3 regions of the Lysinibacillus sp. CTST325 genome follow, and region 1 is predicted to be linked to each of the others. Evidence: riboswitches for the same ligand, from Rfam matches in the RefSeq annotation. Region 1 holds a riboswitch; each other region holds the start of a gene.
What was found. Region 1 has a riboswitch for thiamine pyrophosphate ahead of thiC (phosphomethylpyrimidine synthase ThiC). Riboswitches for the same ligand answer to the same signal wherever they lie in the genome.
Positions count from the first base shown of each region.

Region 1 (4,276 bases):
GTTAGGCTTCCTTCAATCTGTGCGTCACCACCATCAAAATATACCGCTTTTTTGTCAGTGCCAGCTTTAGTTAATGTTAGTTCTGTAATGCTCGTAATTTCGCCGTTTTTTACCACAATTGTAGCTTGGGCATTCTTCAATGCAGTGCTATTTGCTGTTTTAAAGAGAGGTTGCAGCGATTGACTAATTTTAAATTGGCCATTGGATGTAAGTACTTTCTCTTTAGTGACGTTGTTAATGGTAACCGTTTGTCCCTTTGCTTTGGCTGCAGCTACCTGCCCATCAAGTTGAATTGAGTGGTTTAAAGATGAATGATTTGAAGCAGCATCTGCAGTTGACATTGGCGATACTAGGGTTGCTGTAATAGCAGTTGCCATAAAAGTCGTTAATACTTTATTCTTCATTTTAGTCACTCCGATCATCGTATTTAATGGATAATATATCATATATTTCTCTGATTTAGTACATAAAGGGTATATTTTACTATTTATTTTACTTAAATGAAAGGTAGTCCCTTTTTCTGTATCGTTCGTTTTTAAGAATCCTTAATTATTTCAGAAAATCTGAAAGCGAAGTGACAGTTTTTTTTGTACGAAACTAGGTAGTTTGGTGCGGAAATCGCGCTCTTTTCAAGCGCTATAACTTTCCAAAAGATAACTTTGACCATCTTGTTAAAGACACTGCATTGTTCCATATGTTCAGAAAAAATGCCTTGATATGAGTGGTGAGTTAACTTTGAAGTACATTGACCAAGCATAAAAACAGCACTACTATAGGAGAGGGAAGGGGGACATCACTATGGTGTATCTCGGTATGATTTTTTTTAAAATTGTAGCTCCAATTTTAGTGCTTCTAGTACTTGGTGCAGTTTTACAAAAGAAATTTCGCTTTAATTTAAAGGCGTTATCTCAACTTATTACATATTGCTTCATGCCAGCAGCAGTTTTTGTGAATATATATGAAACGAGTATAGAGCTGTCTGTGCTTGGGGAAGTTGCATTATTTATTCTACTCTTTATCGGAAGCCAAATGGTGCTTAGTCACTTTCTAGCAAAGGGACTCGGCTTAGTAAAAACAGAGGCTGCGGTGTTTAAAAATAGTGTTGTCCTAATTAATTCGGGTAACTATGGAATTCCAGTTGCACAAATGATTTTTGTGACCCAGCCGATTGGAGTAGCGATTCAGGTCATTCTCGTTATATTTCAAAATATGACGACCTATACTTACGGCTTGTACAATTTAATTTCTTCAACAAAATCGGGCATGTCTATTGTGAAAGACTTCCTCAAAATGCCTATTATTCATGCACTTATTATTGGTGTTGCAATGAACTATTTTAATATCTCTATTCCGCAGTTTGTAAGAATTCCGATAGACCATGTGGCAGATGGCTTTATCGCTGTAGCATTAATAACTTTAGGGGCACAACTATCACAGCTTGAAATCAAATCCATGTTCAATAAGATGGTATTCATTAGCTGTTTTACACGACTAGTCATAGGACCAGCCGTAGCATTGCTTATCATTTTTGCGCTTGGTCTTGACGGTGTCGTGGCACAATCACTTTTTATAGCTAGTTCGTTCCCGACATCGCGAAATAGCTCTAGTTTGGCATTAGAATATGACGTCGAATCGGCAACTGCTGCACAAACAGTTTTATTTTCAACGATGGTGAGCTGTATTACAGTGACGATTGTGATTTACGTAGCGGAGCTGTTGTTTACCTAACGGTTGGGCGCTCATTTGATTGCCCATAGTTGATAAAAACTGAAATTGTTCCGATAAAACAAGATTTTGTTCCGATAAATCTTCAATGGATTCATATAAAAATGAATTCATCAAATGTTGAGCTGCTTCGCATGCGTGCGCTCCAGAGTCTCATCTGACGCTGACTCTTGGTGAATAAGCCAAAAATAATCAAATGAAGCTTCCATCTCTTAACAATATCTGCTACACTAGCATCAAACTTAATAGTATTAACTAGGGGAGTCTGATGAGTCAGGCTGAGAGGGAGACGCATAGAAGTTTCTTGACCCTTTGGACCTGATCTGGCTCATACCAGCGTGGGAAAGTTAACCATTATTGCACTCAATGTTATTTGCAATAACTAAACCTTTACATTCTTAGCCGGATCCAAAACTTTTTGGATTCGGCTTTTGTCTTCATTCAGCGAAAAAGTCCTATCTTTGAAGGTGATGAGATGAATGCGGTTAAGATTCCTTATCAGTGGGCGTCAAACACCTGCTGAATGAAGACAAAGCCTCCGGCGGATGTCACGGATTTTCAAAGGAATGAATTGTGCGGGCACAATTCAAAATCCGGACGCAATTACGCCAAGGCGAAATTGATTTTCTGTTGGGGTGAGCTAGATTCGGTCCTTGTATAAATGAAAAAGGGAGCGAAGTAGTTTATGACAACAGTTAGCGACAAGAATATTACGATTATGTCTAGTTTTGAAGGAAGTAAAAAAGTTTACGTAGAAGGATCTCGATCAGATATTTTAGTGCCAATGCGTGAAATTGCTCTAAGTCCAACGACAGGAAGCTTTGGTGAAGAGGAAAATGCACCAGTACGTGTTTATGATACGAGTGGCCCTTACACCGATCCTGCGTATAAGGTGGATATTACGAAAGGATTGCCAGCTTTATGTAGTGCATGGATCAAAGAACGCGGTGACGTTGAAGAATATGAAGGCCGTACTATTAAGCCAGAAGATAATGGATTCCGCAAAGCTGATGATCCACGAATGAATGAAAATGTTTTTCCGGAATTATCTAGAAAGCCTTTACGTGCAAAGAAAGGTAAAAATGTAACACAGCTTCACTATGCACGAAAGGGAATTATTACTCCAGAAATGGAATTTGTAGCGATACGCGAAAATATGGACCCAGAATTTGTGCGCTCAGAGATCGCGGCAGGCCGTGCTATTTTGCCATCTAATATTAATCACCCTGAGGCAGAGCCGATGATTATTGGGCGTAACTTCCACGTAAAAATTAACGCCAATATTGGAAATTCAGCGGTGTCATCTTCTATTGCAGAAGAGGTAGAAAAAATGACGTGGGCTACACGCTGGGGTGCCGATAACATTATGGATTTATCTACTGGTAAGCATATTCATACGACACGTGAATGGATTATCCGTAACGCCGCGGTGCCAGTAGGAACGGTACCGATTTATCAAGCGCTAGAAAAAGTAAATGGTGTGGCAGAGGATTTAACGTGGGAAGTGTATCGTGATACGTTAATCGAACAGGCTGAGCAAGGTGTAGATTACTTCACGATTCATGCAGGGGTATTGCTACGCTATGTGCCATTAACGGCTAATCGCGTAACAGGCATAGTGTCTCGAGGAGGCTCGATTATGGCGCAATGGTGTTTATATCACCATCAAGAGAGCTTCTTATATACTCATTTTGAAGAAATCTGCGAAATTATGAAAACCTATGATGTTGCCTTCTCTTTAGGTGATGGTTTACGTCCTGGTTCTATTGCAGATGCAAATGATGAGGCTCAGTTTGCGGAGCTAGAAACGCTAGGGGAATTAACGCAAATTGCCTGGAAGCATGATGTCCAGGTGATGGTAGAAGGACCAGGGCATGTGCCAATGCATCTTATTAAAGAAAATATGGATAAGCAGTTAGAGGTATGTAAAGAAGCTCCTTTCTATACTTTAGGGCCGTTGACAACAGATATTGCTCCTGGCTACGACCATATTACATCGGCTATTGGTGCTGCGATGATAGGTTGGTATGGTACGGCAATGCTATGTTACGTGACGCCTAAAGAGCATCTCGGCTTACCAAATCGTGAGGATGTTCGTGTAGGGGTTATTACGTATAAAATTGCTGCACACGCGGCAGATTTAGCGAAAGGGCATCCGGGAGCACAGCAGCGTGACGATGCACTATCTAAGGCACGATTTGAATTCCGCTGGCGCGATCAATTCAATCTTTCGTTAGATCCAGAGCGTGCAGTCGAATACCATGATGAAACATTGCCTGCAGAAGGAGCGAAAACTGCGCACTTCTGTTCAATGTGTGGACCTAAGTTTTGTAGTATGAGAATCTCACAAGATATTCGTAATTATGCAAAAGATCAAGATTTAAATACGACTGAAGCGATCCACAAAGGTATGCAGGAAAAGGCTGAGGAATTTAAAAAGGCAGGCAGTCAAATTTATCAATAATTAGTAAAGCGGGCTTGTGTCTATAGGCACAAGCCTTATTTTGGTTTACCTCCAAAGGTGGTGGATGACATTTGTTAAAACCTACGC
Region 1 covers NZ_BAAFHO010000018.1:17,065-21,340, reverse strand. Annotated here, with positions in the region: gene ACYQ73_RS25045 (S-layer protein) at 1-404, opposite strand, end outside; gene ACYQ73_RS25040 (AEC family transporter) at 799-1,728, shown strand; TPP riboswitch at 1,973-2,087, shown strand; gene thiC (phosphomethylpyrimidine synthase ThiC) at 2,411-4,189, shown strand.

Region 2 (4,276 bases), on a different contig from region 1:
CCCATTTTCGCACCTAACCATTCCGCTATGACAGCCCCCATAACGCTATACGTTGCCGCAATCTTAATGCCTGAAAAAATCGCTGGGTACGCATAGGGCCATTCAAGCTTCCAAAAGGTTTGTGCTTTCGTTGCCCCAATCATTTGGAAATAATGCTTCAGCTCAGGTGAGGTTTGACGGAAGCCATCCATTGCTGAAATAACAATTGGGAAAAAGCACACAAGACAAATAATAATGAGCTTTGGCAATAAACCAAAGCCAAACCAAATGATTAAGAGCGGTGCTAGGACGAGCACAGGGACATTTTGTGACATAATAAGAATAGGATAAAATAGCTCCCGCACAAACGTAAAACGATGTAATAGCACGGCAACAGTTAACCCGCACAATATTCCAATGGCAAGTCCTAGAAGTGCTAACTGAACAGTCGCTAACGCATGCGGCACAAATGTCTCATACGTTTGAAAGCCTTCTTTCAAAATGGCACTTGGTGTAGGCAATAGCCAATGTGGCACATCTGCAAAACGAACAATTAGTTCCCATATGAATAAGAGGAAGGCGATAAAAATTATCGTCCTTCCTTGTTTAACAGCTTGCTTCATCACTGGTATTTCTCCGTTAACGTATCCATTGTAATACCTGATGGCTGATATAAAATTTTCACCTGCGTAATGACATTGATCGCGCCAAGTTCAATCATCTTGTCATTCATTTTTTCAATGATTTGTAGTAAAGTCGATAGCTCACCCTCCATTGTCGTTTCTAACGGATGAACTTCATATTTCACCCCTGATGCGTCGATAACCGCAATCGCTGCATCGACAAATGGGATCACATCTTCATATTTTTCAGTTTTCGGGATAATTTGTACACTTATTAATGAGTTTGCCATACTACTTCGTCTCCTTTTTTGGTAAAAAGTCGTTTGTAAATGCTTGTTTTGCGTTAAATTCGCCCTCTAAAACTTTGTTGTCTGTCATCCATTTCGCGTAGTTTTCCCAAACAGATAGCTTTTGCTCGCCCCATTGTGCAGCGTCGTCTTGATACTTATCCGCTAGCCATTCCTGACTTTTATGGACAAGGTTCTTATCTAAATCAGGTACCGCTTCTAGTAAAATATCAGCCGCTTCATTCGGGTGACTGATCGCATATTCATAGCCCTTTGCTGCAGCAGCGACAAATGCTTTTACCGTCTCAGGATCATCCTTAATCATTTTTTCATTTGTAGCGAGTACAGGTGTGTAATAATCTAACTGATCACTATAATCTGTTAAATATAGCATGTTTAGTTTTTCGCCACGCAGTTCGGCTTCAATACCTGTCCAAGCATAATAAATCCACGCAAAATCAATATCTTTTTTCATCATTGTGAAGAAGTCTAAATCGCCTGCATTGACAATATCTAACTTATTAATATCTGCCTTTTTTGATTGCATTAGTGATTGCAGTACTGCCTTTTCAAGTGGTGCACCCCAGCCACCGTATGTTTTACCTTCAAAATCCTTAGGTGACGTGATGCCTTTGGATGCAATGGACGCGAAGCCAGAAGTATTATGTTGAATAATCGCCGCGATCGATACTAAAGGTACATCTTGCACACGTGCCTGTGTAATCCCTTCCTGATAGCTGACGCCAAACTGAGCCTTCCCAGACGCCACAAGCTGATCTGCACCCGCTTCGCCAGGTAATAAAATATCGACATCTAAGCCCCGTTCCTTAAAGTAGCCAAGTTTTTTCGCTACATATAAACCTGTATGATTTGTATTCGGTGTCCAATCAAGAACAACTGATACTTTCGTTAATCCCTTATTATCCTTTTTAGTCTCTTTTTCGCTACAGCCCACTAAAGTTAAAAGTGCAGCCATAAGGACCAATAACCATTTTTTCATGCTGAATCCTCCAAGTAAGTAGTGTGAAAGTGTTCATGAATGAATGTTTTTACAAGAAGAAACCATTCACGGTCTGTTTACACGTAAGGTATGTGCATGCAACAAAAGTCTGAAAACATAAAAAACGCCTAGGATTCCTCCCAGACGTTTTGTTATCAATATCAAAAACTTTTACTTTTTGAATAGATGTTCCCTACGCTGGTACGAGCCAAATCAGGTTCAAAGGGTTAGCGTCTATCGGACACAATCTCAGCTGGCAACACCAGCCCCCCTACATTCTTTCCATATGAACTTTTCGTGATTATTATACCCATATCTATTTGGAAATGACAAGGCTCTGTTTGCAAATAGCGCTGAATTATTATTTTATAGCCTTATTTCTAATCCTTTTTTTGAAATATATTTTTCATTCACACCAAATAACTGCTATGGCGCTTCCTTTGTAAAACGTACTTTAGGAGAGCTAGATAATATTTTCAGACTCCATTGAAATAGAGGCTTCATGCTTAAAATGTCAGTTCTACTTTTTTTAAAGACTCAATTTTAAAGAATAATATCCCTTCATTTAAGGAATTCCATTATAGCTAACTATAAAATTCAAAAAATCCCATCAATATATTGACAATGGAAACAAATTACAATAAAATTTGATTGATTAATCAATCATTTATTATGAAAGGAATATCTAAATGGAGACTAAACTTACTAATGATGAAAAAAAGAAAAGAAAAAGATCTACTATCCTGAACGCCGCCATTAAATTATATAGTGAGAATGGTTTTGCAGAGACAAAAGTTGCCGAAATAGCAAAGGAAGCTGGTGTTAGTTTTGGTACCGTATTTACATATTTTGATTCAAAAGAAGTACTTTATGAAGTAGCTATTTTGGAACCCTTGGAAGAAATCAAACCGTATTTTATCGAGATAGAAAAACACTTTAAAGGTGAGCCTCTTACAGTTATTAAGGAAATGATAGATTGTCATGTACAACTTTTTGCAATGAGAATTGAATTTCTACGCCTAATTCAGCAGGTTCTTGCAAGACCTGAACGGTTTCCGAAGCTTTATAAAGAACTAGATGATTTTGCAAAATTATTTAAGGCCTCTATTTATCCGATTATTGAATCAGGACAAAGGCTTGGTTCCTTTTATGAAGAATCACCTTCATTAATTGCTGAATCATACTTATCCATCTTAAACGGAATGCGTTTAACGTTTATTGATGAATATACAAACGAGACGCGGAAGGATATATCGAGACAAGCACTGAGATTATTTGGGCCTATCGCTAATAAATAAGCTCCTCCCCCTTTGCCCGGCCATCACTTGTAGATAATAAGGTTAAACAAGTTAAACATAAAAGAGAGTCAAAGAGACACTTCCTAATAGGATAATCAATAGATAACCCCCAACTGAGACACCTGAAGATTCTATCGGAAATAGTTCATATTTAATATATTTAGGAGTGATTATATGAAATTGAGAGATATCCATCCCAACATCAAACTTCGCCTAGTCATGCAATTTCTAGGCGGTCTTATTTCTATGGCTGTTATACCTTTTCTGGCAATTTATTTTACTCAAAATATCGGAGCTACTAAAACGGGTATTATTCTTATAATAATAGTGATTAGCGGAGTTATTGGAGGGGTTATCGGAGGACATGTTTCAGATAAAATTGGGCGAAAAAAAATAATGATTTATACTGAAATTGGTTTATTACTTTCGTATCTGTTTATAGCACTTTGTAATTCTCCTTGGTTTAACCTTCCTTATATTTCTGCGGCATTCTTCATCATCACTATGTTTTGCGGAGGGATGTTTCAGCCAGCCGCACAAGCTATGATGATTGATGTTACTAATTCCGAATCGAGAAAGCTTGTATTTACAATTAGCTACTGGTTGGGAAATTTATCAACCGCAATTGGAGGAATCATGGGGGCATTTCTTTTTAAAAACTACTTATTTGAACTATTTATTGGGATTTCACTTATCTCTTTATTATCTGTATTCGTGACTATTTTCTTCATCTCAGAAACCTATTCACCAGAACCTTCACCTAAGTCTTCTCTTCATAAGAAAAAATTTTTACCAGTAGAGTTGTTTCAAACTTACTCAACCGTTTTAAAAGATAAGCTGTTTATGTTTTATATTTTAGGAGCAATCTTGATCTTTACATTGGAACAGTCTTTATCCAACTATATTGGGATTCGCCTTGAAAAAGATATACCCCAACAGTCAGCTTCATTGTTTGGCATAGATTTCATCGTAGACGGCACTAAAATGCTTGGATTTCTCCGAACAGAGAATACTATTCTTGTAGTTCTCCTATCAAGTATTGTATTATTCTTATTTAAAAAATACAGTGATCGCTGGACTCTTGTTACA
Region 2 covers NZ_BAAFHO010000002.1:187,810-192,085, reverse strand. Annotated here, with positions in the region: gene ACYQ73_RS06375 (ABC transporter permease) at 1-602, opposite strand, end outside; gene ACYQ73_RS06370 (thiamine-binding protein) at 602-892, opposite strand; gene ACYQ73_RS06365 (ABC transporter substrate-binding protein) at 894-1,889, opposite strand; TPP riboswitch at 2,063-2,172, opposite strand; gene ACYQ73_RS06360 (TetR/AcrR family transcriptional regulator) at 2,579-3,187, shown strand; gene ACYQ73_RS06355 (MFS transporter) at 3,362-4,276, shown strand, end outside.
Region 2: another riboswitch for thiamine pyrophosphate. It lies ahead of ACYQ73_RS06365 (ABC transporter substrate-binding protein); the one in region 1 lies ahead of thiC (phosphomethylpyrimidine synthase ThiC).

Region 3 (4,276 bases), on a different contig from region 1:
ATATAATGAATTCTTTTGGTTTTCTAAGTTTTAAATTAGCAGAGGATTTGGAGGGAAATCTCGAAAAATATATTAGCGAAAAATTTCAAATGAAATCTAGAGAAGTCGGGATCATGATTGCTGTAAAAGAAAAAAAGCTTAGTCAAATTCAAATAGGGCAGATATTAAAGTTGGATAAAAATAGTGTCCGCTTTTTTATCGATGGTCTAGAAGAAAGAAAGTATGTTTATAGGGAGAAAAATCCAGAAAATAGAAGAGAGAATTTAATATGCCTTACGGAACAGGGTGAAAATTTGGCAGAAGAATTGTTGAAGACCCTTTCGATTTCTGAGAATGAAGTTTTAAATGTACTTTCATTGGAAGAAAAAGAGCAATTGAAAAGCATTTTGACAAAAGTATATGAAAATCGTGAATAGGGTTTAACTTCTTTCGGCAACCTGCTGAAATAGAGGAACTCAGTCTAAGAACGCCACGTCCTGTGGCAACGACTGAGTGACCAACTTCGTGCTGTCGCTTCGCTTTCGCACAAAAAACATTTGCAGGCCTAAGCACAAAGCCTAATCCGGAAGTTAATTATGCCGAGGCATAATTGATAATCTTATTAATAAAAAAGAAAGAGTGATGAGAAATGAAAGCTGTAGAGGTTATGAAGGAGTATTTAAGAAGAGCGCAAGAAGAGGGCCAAGATTTATCTGATATGTATGCAGATCATGGAGAATTAAAAAATTTTAAAGGTGAAATTTTTAAAGGAAGAAAAGAAATACAAAACTTTTACACGTCACCTATGCCAAAAGGCTTTAAATTAACTATCCAAAATATTGAAGGTGATGATACAGAATGTATTGCTACAGTTTCAACTACTTGGGATGGTTTGCCAAACCCAGTGATTTTGGAAGAAAGGTTGATTCTTGAAAAGGAAAAAATAAAATCGTTGGCGATGATTCCAAAATAAAAGGGGACGGAAGCTTATGTCATTATATCCTAATAATAATCCACTTCCTGTGGCTGAAAGGGAGACGAAATATTGGATTGGCGTGGTATCTCTTAATCATGTGCAAAAAGGGGTTGAGGGAGGATTCGGCCAGTTATGCCATGGTAAAGAAAGACCTTTGAAACGAATGACAAAAGGAGATTGGATCATTTATTATTCTCCTAAAAAAAGTCTAGAAGACAATGAGCCTGTTAGAGCATTTACCGCAATTGGAAGAGTAAAGGACGAACGAGTATACGAGTTCCAAATGGCGGAAAATTTTATTCCTTTTAGAAGAGATATAGACTTTTATAAAGAAGCAAAAGCTGTGCCAATAAAAAGAATCTTAGATTATTTAGAATTTGTAGAGGATAAATCGAAATATGGCTATAAATTCAGATTCGGTCATTTTGAAATAAGCAAAAAAGACTTTTTATTAATTGCTCATGAAATGGGATTACCATTGAAGTATGGGTGAATTTGTTTGGAACAAAAAACGTTACTTTCTTGATTAATTGTCATTAAGGAAGTAACGTTTTTAAATTGCTGTAAATCAAGTTATTTAAGCTGAGTGTTAAGGTTAGTTACAAATACTGTCTTACGTAAATTGCTAGCAACGACGATGCCTAACATTGCACCAATAGTACTTGATGTTAAAAAAGCTGGCATGAAAAATAAAGCAGCAACGGATGTCCCCATTAATAAATGTGCGTAAGGTACTGCAATAAATGACGCAATAATACCTGTGCCAAACATTTCACCGACACCTGCTAGCCATTGCTTGCCACTGTATTTATAGGCAAGAGCTGCACACAGAGCGCCAATAACACTGCCAGGTATAGCTAATAATGAGCCTGTGCCTGTTAAAATACGAATAATGGCTGTGACAAAGGCGACCATAACAGTAGGCACTGGTCCAAGAATGATAGCACCGATAACATTAATGGCATGCTGGACAGGGTAGGCACGCGCAATTCCCGTTGGTATTGAAACGAAGGTAGAGCCTGCTACGGCAATTGCTACTAATAAGGCCATGATTGTTAATTTTCGAATTGACATAATTTCCACTCCTTTGAAATGTGAATTTTATAGTTATCGCCGCTAAACTGGAGAGTTCCGCCGGTAAACAAGGGAGTACCGCCGCTAAAACGTGAAAAAGCCGCTTCCTAAAAACAATAGGAAGCGGCCCTGCATTTACATAACAAAAAGCAAGTGTCGCCACTTCCCTCCGCTAGTGTGAACTAGATCAGGTTCAAAGGGTCCGTATATGATCATATACGTCTCAGCCTTTTAAAGACTCCCCTAGTGGTAAGAATTTAACTTCTTTCAGCAGGTGTCCAAACATCTGTACCTGTCGCTATGCTTTCGGTACAAAAGACATCCGCTGAAATAGAGGAACTCAGTCTAAGATCGCCACGTCCTGTGGCAACGACTGAGTGACCAACATCACGTTGGCCCAAAGCCTCCGGCGGATGTCACGGATTTTGAAAGGAATGAATTGTGCTCGCACAATTCAAAATCCGGACGCAATTACGCCAAGGCGAAATTGATTTGTTAGTTTTTCTCATAAATAATGTAGCATACTACTAAAAATAGTCAATAACTTTTCAGACTATTTTGTATCAGGATGCATAAGGTGTGGTGCTTTTTTCATTGTCCAAATTAGGGCAAGGAAGAAACAAGCCATTAAAATAATAGACCCGAATATATAAGGACTGTTCATATTCCAATCGAATAATATACCTGCTAGAGCTGGACCAATCATATTACCAAGACTCATATATGCATTGTTCAGACCTGCTGCAAAGCCTTGTTCATTTTCAGCAAGCTTTGAAATCAGTGTGTTGACAGCTGGACGAATCAATGTCGTAGCTGTAGAGAAGATGGTCGCTACAATTAAAATAAGGGCAAAGCCAGATGCGAATAATATTAAGAAAATCGAAATGGCTGCAATAAATAAATTGACTAACACTACTTTCATTTCGCCGAAGCGATTAAACAGCGGTGTAATAACAAACATCTGCACAACAACACCAAAAGCGCCACCCACAACTAATATGATGGCGATATCAGTAGGTGTGTAATTAAACTTATCTGTAACAAATAATGATAATGTTGTTTGGAAGTTAGCAATCCCGAAAGAGAATACAAGCATGATAACTAGCATGACAAAATAAGGCATTCGGACTGAACGGGCCATCTGCTTTGCAAGATTATCCTGCTTCTGCGCTTTTTTCGCTGTGTTCGGTTTTGTAGCAGGTAATAAAAAGAACGATAAAATAGCTGCTAAGATAGCTGCACATCCAGCAGTATAAAATGGGAAATGCAAACTAACTTTTGAGAGGAATCCACCGATACCTGGTCCAATCATAAAACCAAAGGACATTGCTGCCCCTATCATCCCCATGCCTTTTCCTCGTTCCTCGTACGTTGTGACGTCAGCCACAAATGCCATTATAGGAGGTGCCACAAATGCAGATCCAAGGCCACCTAAAAAGCGTGCCAAGAAGAGCATCCACACATCTGTAGAAAGTCCGAATCCAATTTGTGCAAGTCCTGTTACGATAAGGCCGAAAATAATGAGATTTTTACGACCGTATTGATCGGAAAGATTCCCAGCAATTGGAGAAAATACGAATTGTGCTAAGGCGAACGTTGCAATCAACATGCCAAGTATTTGTCCTGCAGCACCAAATAGTTTTAAATACTCAGGCATGACAGGAATAATAATTCCGATACTCCCCATTGCGATAAACATATTAAACATTAAAATATACAAAGCCGCCTTATTAGACTTCTGCTGGGTCATCGAATACCCCCTTCTTTAATCAAATATACTACAGTCTACCACAAGGCTTGTACGTTTGCTATTGACTATAAGTCTGAAATAGACCCCGAAGCTTATTTCCAGCTATACAACCAAAAAGCTGTTCTCAATTAACTCGAGAACAGCTTCAAATGGTTTATCGAATACTCATTTTAAATTCTAAAAACAGCTCATTGTATTTACCTAAATAATCAGGGCCTAAGTTTTTATAAACTTCTAATGTTTTACGCTGTTCTTCAGAAGGATAGAAGCGCTTATCAGATACAACTTCTTTATCCATTAATTTCATCGCTGCAATATTAGGGGTAGAATAGCCTACATAATCAGCGTTTTGAGCACCTGATTCAGCTTTCAACATAAAATTAATGAAGGCATGTGCACCATCAATATTTTTTGATGTTTTTGGGATAACCATATTGTCAAACCATAAGTTTGAGCCTTCTTTTGGTACAGCGAAGTCTAAATCTTCATTTTCAGAC
Region 3 covers NZ_BAAFHO010000001.1:843,382-847,657, reverse strand. Annotated here, with positions in the region: gene ACYQ73_RS04235 (MarR family winged helix-turn-helix transcriptional regulator) at 1-416, shown strand, start outside; gene ACYQ73_RS04230 (hypothetical protein) at 647-952, shown strand; gene ACYQ73_RS04225 (EVE domain-containing protein) at 969-1,448, shown strand; gene thiW (energy coupling factor transporter S component ThiW) at 1,529-2,029, opposite strand; TPP riboswitch at 2,177-2,284, opposite strand; gene ACYQ73_RS04215 (hypothetical protein) at 2,287-2,430, opposite strand; gene ACYQ73_RS04210 (MFS transporter) at 2,583-3,779, opposite strand; gene ACYQ73_RS04205 (ABC transporter substrate-binding protein) at 3,934-4,276, opposite strand, start outside.
Region 3: another riboswitch for thiamine pyrophosphate. It lies ahead of thiW (energy coupling factor transporter S component ThiW); the one in region 1 lies ahead of thiC (phosphomethylpyrimidine synthase ThiC).